3 regions of the Lachnoanaerobaculum sp. MSX33 genome follow, and region 3 is predicted to be linked to each of the others. Evidence: predicted binding sites of a transcription regulator. Region 3 holds the regulator's gene; each other region holds the start of a gene.

What was found. Region 3 encodes Rex, which represses fermentation and respiration genes when NADH is low (regulators of the CRP and FNR family bind a similar motif). Its sites were predicted from a motif close to ATTGTTAANTANTTAACAAT; they were not measured.
Region 1: a site for Rex is predicted at 890-909, ahead of HMPREF1495_RS03020 (acyl-CoA carboxylase subunit beta). Genes of this name have one in related genera too.
Region 2: a site for Rex is predicted at 955-974, ahead of adhE (bifunctional acetaldehyde-CoA/alcohol dehydrogenase). Genes of this name have one in related genera too.

The regions. Positions count from the first base shown of each region.
Region 1 is NZ_AZXX01000027.1:307-2,583, forward strand. It holds partial or broken gene HMPREF1495_RS03010 (hypothetical protein) at 1-103, shown strand, start outside; gene HMPREF1495_RS03015 (hypothetical protein) at 278-712, shown strand; gene HMPREF1495_RS03020 (acyl-CoA carboxylase subunit beta) at 1,006-2,277, shown strand, end outside.
Region 2 is NZ_AZXX01000025.1:25,819-28,095, reverse strand. It holds gene HMPREF1495_RS02505 (GyrI-like domain-containing protein) at 1-169, shown strand, start outside; gene HMPREF1495_RS02500 (ClbS/DfsB family four-helix bundle protein) at 182-724, shown strand; gene adhE (bifunctional acetaldehyde-CoA/alcohol dehydrogenase) at 1,038-2,277, shown strand, end outside.
Region 3 is NZ_AZXX01000092.1:20,208-22,484, forward strand. It holds gene HMPREF1495_RS11505 (NAD(P)H-hydrate dehydratase) at 1-469, opposite strand, end outside; gene acpS (holo-ACP synthase) at 487-855, opposite strand; gene HMPREF1495_RS11515 (redox-sensing transcriptional repressor Rex) at 848-1,504, opposite strand; gene abc-f (ribosomal protection-like ABC-F family protein) at 1,744-2,277, shown strand, end outside.

The sequences.
Region 1 (2,277 bases), on a different contig from region 3:
TTTCGATAAAGAAAACTTCGATTTAATGAGACAAATTAGAGATTGTCTATTTGAACTTGAATCAGAAGTAAATTGGTTTAGAACAGAGTATTTACAAATATAGCTTCTAAAAAAGCTGATGATGAAAAGAGAAAAAAACCAGTTAAGGATGATAAAGAATACTTTGTTAATGGAAAAAATTTGTTTAGTATTCTATCCGAAAAATACGTTTCTTCTCATGATAATAAAAATAAAGGTGATTTTAGAAAAGAAATATCTAAACTTGTTATTGAATATAATGACTATTCTCTTTTCGAGACAGAACTTAAAAAAACTTTTAATTTTCTATTTCCTTGATAATACATTTTGTACTCAAACTACAATAGATAAGTTTAGGAGTGATTTTTGGATACTTGCTGATTATTTGTATCAGATGCGTGTAAGTAATGATTATGTTGCGTGCGAGACGGTAATCAAACATGTAGATGAGCTTTTGATGTTAATGTCTGCAATGACAAAAGATGACAGATTTGAAGAAACGATAAACGAGCTTAGTAGAAAGGAGAGTGTAACAATGTGTGAGGTACTGGATAAAGTGGAAGCAAGAGGTAGAAAAGAAGGTGTGATAAGTGTGCTTATTTCTTTGGTAAAGGATGGCATATTAAGTGTATCGGAAGCTGCGAAAAGGGCGGATATGAGTGAAGAAAACTTTAAGCAGTATCTAAAGTCTTGATAATTGTTGCTTTAAATACAAACTCACAGAAATAAAATTAAATTTTTTTCTGTGAGTTTTATTATATGCTTACCTGTTGTGGTTTTATACAACAGTAAAAAAAATTGACAGAAATGAATATTATTTCACTGCTTTTGCCCTTGTTTTTTTGTTGATTTCATTATAAAATAGCTTAAGATTGTTTTGTATTTAACAATATCGGTGATGCTATATTTTTTATTAAAATATAATATCACGGTGATCAAAATCTATTTAGATCACAACAACTTATTAATTAAAACGGAGGTTTGTATATGGCTCAAATAGGAGTTTCTGCTATGAAACGAATTGAAGATTTGCTCGATACCGGAAGTTTTGTGGAAATTGGCTCATATATAAGTTCAAGGAACACAGATTTCAATCTATCTGATAAGGATACTCCAAAGGATGGTGTATTGACAGGTTACGGTACGATTAATGACAGTCTGGTATATGTGTATAGTCAGGATCCTTCAGTGCTTGGCGGCTCAATAGGAGAAATGCATGCAAAGAAGATTGTTGCACTATATGATATGGCAATGAAGATGGGAGCACCGGTAGTAGGGCTTGTTGATTGTGCAGGTCTGAGACTGGAAGAGTCTTTTGATGCATTGGATGCCTTTGGAAAAATATATTTAGCACAGACAAAAGCAAGTGGAGTTATTCCGCAGATACAGGCTGTGTTCGGTCTAAGCGGCGGCGGAATGGCTATCAGCAACGGACTCAGTGATTTTGTATTTATGGAGAAGGATAAGGCAAAGGTCTTTGTAAATTCACCAAATGCTATAAACGGAAATTCACAGGATAAGAATGATTTTTCAAGTGCCAAGTTCCAATCGGAATCCACAGGTTTGGTTGATTTTATAGGAACCGAGTCTGAAATCATTTCAGGAATCAGAGAGCTTATTTCAGTTCTTCCTGCAAATAATGAGGATGATATGTCATATATCGAGTGCACAGATGATTTAAACAGACTTACACCTGAACTTGAAGGTAGAATAAGCGATCCCGCACTTGCACTGAATATTATTTCAGACAGCGGATATGTGCTTGAAGTAAAGAAAAATTTTGCAAGAGAGATGTTTACAGGTTTTATCAGATTAAACGGTAATACTGTAGGTGTAGTAGCAAACAGAAGAGCACTTTATGATGAGAACGGCGAGATTGCAGATGAGTTTGAAAATGTACTTTCTCATCAGGGAAGTGATAAGGCGGCAGGTTTTGTTGAATTCTGTGACGCCTTCAATATTCCGGTACTTACACTTGTAGATGTAAAAGGATACAGAACTACAAAATGCAGTGAGAAGAGAATGCCTAAGGCAGGTGCAAAGCTTACATATGCATATGCAAATGCAACAGTTCCTAAGGTCAGCCTTATAGTGGGTGATGCTTACGGAAGCGCTTCACTTTCAATGAATTCAAAATCAATAGGTGCCGATATAGTTTTTGCATGGGAAAATGCAAAGATGGGTATGATGAATGCAAGTGAGGCTGTAAAGATAATATATTCAAAAGAAATTGATTCAAGTGAAGATATAAAGGCAACT
Region 2 (2,277 bases), on a different contig from region 3:
TGCCGGAAGTTATGATGATGAGCCAAAATCATTTGAACGGCTTAATGAATTTGCAAGAAAACTTAATCTTAGAAGAATAGGTGATTTTCATAAAGAAATATACTTAAGTAATAAAAACAGAACAACAGAAGAAAAACAAAAAACCATATTAAGATATTCAGTGAAATAGGGGGAATTTGTTATGCCAAGACCAACGACAAAAAATGATTTAATGACTGCTGCTAAGGAAAACTATGAAAAGCTAAATTTACTTATTTCAAAGATGACAGAGGAAGAGTTAAACACACCGTTTGATTTTTCAAAAGATGAAAAGAAAAAAGAAGCTCATTGGAAAAGAGATAAAAACTTAAGAGATGTTTTAATCCATCTCTATGAATGGCATCAGCTTATTTTGAATTGGGTACATTCCAATCAAAAGGGAGAAGAAAAACCATTTTTGCCTGAACCGTATAACTGGAAAACTTATGGAGATATGAATGTGGAATTTTGGAAGAAACATCAAAATACTTCTCTTGAAGACGCAATTAAAATGGTTCATAAATCACATAGTGATGTATTAGCGTTAGCTGAAAAATTTACAAATGAAGAACTCTTTTCAAAAGGTGTTTATAAATGGGTCGGGGGAAGTGCGCTTGGTTCATACTTTGTAAGTGCAACTGCAAGCCATTATGATTGGGCAATAAAAAAGATTAAAGCGCACCAGAAAAATGTGAATCAAAAATAATTGGAATAGGATAGTAAAGTGCATTTTACAAAAGTAAAAGTTATATGTAAATGATACAGAAATATAATGTAATATATTTTTTATATCACGGTGATAATTTTCTGAAACAATAAGTCTATAATGTTCCATCATTTAATCCCTCTCGAAGACGTTTCATGGACTCCTCAAAACTTAATGTATGACCGTTTGAAAAGTCATCTTCGCTTTTTTCGAAAAGTTTGAAATATCATATTGACAAAAAAATAACAATATAGTATTATCTAACTGTGTTAAAAAAATAACGAAATATTCATTTTATTATGTCGGAGGAAATATGGCAGATAAGAATTTTATTGTGGATAATATCGATAACTTAAGTATCAGGATGAAAGAGCTGAGAGAAGCTCAGAGAGAATTTGCGACCTATTCTCAGGAACAGGTTGATAAAATATTCTATGAGGTAGCTATGGCTGCCAATAAAGAGAGATTCTCGCTTGCGAAGATGGCGGTAGAAGAGACCGGAATGGGAGTTTTGGAAGATAAGGTTATCAAAAACCACTATGCTGCAGAGTATATTTACAATGCATATAAGGACACTAAGACATGCGGAGTGATTGAAGAGGACAATATTTTCGGTATAAGAAAAATTGCCGAGCCTATAGGTGTTATAGCGGCTGTTATTCCAACAACAAACCCTACATCGACAGCTATATTTAAAATCCTTTTGGCACTTAAGACAAGAAATGCCATTATAATAAGTCCACACCCAAGAGCAAAGGATTGCACAAACTATACAGCTAAATTTCTGTTGGAAACAGCTGTAAAAGCGGGCGCTCCAAAGAACATTATAGGTTGGATAGATGTACCTTCACTTGAACTTACAAATGAAGTAATGCATGAGGCTGATATTATACTTGCGACAGGCGGTCCGGGAATGGTTAAATCAGCTTACTCATCAGGTAAGCCTGCAATAGGTGTAGGTGCGGGAAATACTCCGGTTATCATTGATGAAACAGCTGACATTAAGATGGCTGTAAACTCAATAATACATTCAAAGACTTTTGATAACGGAATGATTTGTGCTTCGGAGCAGTCTGTTACCGTAATGGAGAGTATATATAATGAAGTAAAAAAAGAGTTTGCATACAGAGGTTGTTATTTTCTGAAGAAGGACGAGCTTAATAAGGTAAGAAAGACTATTATTGTAGGCGGATCACTAAATGCCAAGATCGTTGGACAGTCTGCATTTAAAATTGCGGAAATGGCAGGTGTAAGCGTACCTGAAAGTACAAAGATACTTATCGGTGAGGTGGAGTCTGTTGATATAAGCGAAGAGTTTGCTCATGAAAAGCTTTCACCTGTACTTGCAATGTATAATGCAAAGACATTTGATGAGGCTATAGCTAAGGCTGAAAGACTTGTTGCAGACGGTGGTTACGGACATACATCAGCTATTTATATAGATGTAAATGAGAAGGAAAAACTTGCTATTCATGAAAGTGCAATGAAAACTTGCAGAATACTTGTAAATACTCCTGCGGCTCATGGCGGTATCGGTGATTTGTATAACTTCA
Region 3 (2,277 bases):
TAATATTATCTGTATAATACTTTGTAAGTGTAGCATCAGCTGCAATAATATTCAAAGCATCCGCATCTATTATCATAGGAACATAACATTCGGCTAAAACATATTCTACAATGATTTTAGCATAATAATCTGTAGAAAGTCCCGGTCCAAGTACCACTACGCTTGACCAATCAAGACATGACTTAATCTTATTTATAAAGCATTCCTTATTCTCATATGCTTCTCTCTCATCATAAGTTGTTATTATTGCTTCAGGTAAAAGTGTTTGTAAAATTGTACGATTTTTGCTTACCGTAAGTATTCTAACCAAACCTGCGCCTGAACGATATGCCGCCATTGCACTCAAAAATGCGGCACCGCTCATTCCGTTACTTCCGGCAATAACCAGAACATGCCCATAGCTGCCTTTATTTGCATTCTTAATTCTTTCAGGTATATATTTTAATGCAGTTTCATCAAGAATTCTCATATCCCCATCTCCACATATTAGTCTGTTTCTATTACTACCATTGCAATTGCCAATGAGTCGGTATTGCTTATGGATACATGGATTTTATTCTCATCAATTCCTTGTAAATGTCTGTTTGAATTATTACAGATTTTTATAAAAGGCTTTCCAAGTTCATCTCTGAGTACCGCCAAGTCCTTAAGTTCAACACCTCTGAAACCTGTTCCCAATGCTTTTACAAAGGCTTCCTTTGTAGCAAAATTTCCGGCCAGAAAACTGTCTCTGTTTCTGCCTCCGGCCATATCTATTTCACTATCATTGAAAGCCTTCTTTAAAAAAAATTCCTTTTTAATTGCATTTGATATTCTGTCTATTTCGACTATATCAGTGCCGATCCCTCTAATCATACTTCCCTTCAAAAGGAACAGCATCTACATTACTGACTCTATATGACAGCCTCATAAGAGATTCTGAAAGATGCACATTCTCAACAACTACATCATCAGGTACAACCAAATCTGTATGTGCAAAATTCCAGATTGCCTTTATTCCCGACTTTATAAGTCTGTCCGCAACTTCCATTGCTCTGGTCTTCGGTATTGTAAGTGCCGCTATCTGTATATCATTTTCAGATACAAACTTCTCAAGGTTATCAAGAGAATACACTCTTGCACCACGTATAGTTTTTCCGAAAAGATTAGGATCCACATCAAACATTCCTTTGATAAGGAAACCTCTTCTTTCAAAGTTTGCATAATTTGCAATAGCCTGTCCCAAATGACCTGCACCTATTATTATAATATTATGCTGACGGTCAATTCCCAAAATCTTTGCGATTTCATTATACAGATATCTTACATTATATCCGTATCCCTGCTGTCCGAAACCTCCAAAGTTGTTTAAATCCTGTCTGATTTGAGAAGCCGTAACCTTCATTCTCTCACTGAGTTCTTTTGAGGATATTCTTTCAACACCCTCTTCTGACAGCTCACCTAAGTATCTATAGTATCTTGGCAGTCTTGAAATGACTGCTCTGGATATTTTTCTTTCTTCCATATTTATTCCGTTCCAAATATCAATTTATAAATTATTCTCAGCAATTCCATTTGTTAAGAATTCTACAATTAGTATATTATCTATTAATATAAATGTCAATACAGATATATATGGTGAATATTATATATTTTATTAAGTTTTTGAGCATATAAAGGCTTCATTTGTATCATGAATTGTCTTGCATTTAAGCATGTATTTAAGCTATACTTATGTGGATTATATGGCTAAGGAGGCAAATTTTGATTTTAAATGCTACAAATATCTCAAAGTCTTTCGGAAGCAATGAGATAATAAAAGATGCAAATTTTTTAGTCAATGAACATGAAAAAGTTGCCATTGTCGGTGTAAACGGTGCCGGAAAAACCACACTGCTAAAAATACTTACAGGTGAGGAACATGCCGACAGCGGTAATGTTATACTTGCAAAGGATGCAAAACTCGGATACTTAAGACAGATAAATAATGTAGATTCCACATTAAGTATTATAGATGAGCTATATACAGTTATAGAGCATATCCTTAACATGGAAAAAAGAATGTTAGAGATGCAGGAACAGATGCAACATCTTTCAGGCGAGGCACTTGAAGAGTTATATTCTTCATATACCGCTCTTACTCACAGTTATGAGCTGATGGACGGATATGCCGCAAAGAGTAAAGTCATCGGTATTTTAAAAGGACTCGGATTCGATGAAAATGATTTTGACAGAAAGATAAATACATTATCAGGAGGTCAAAAAACAAGAGTCTTCCTTGCAAAACTGCTTTTAGAA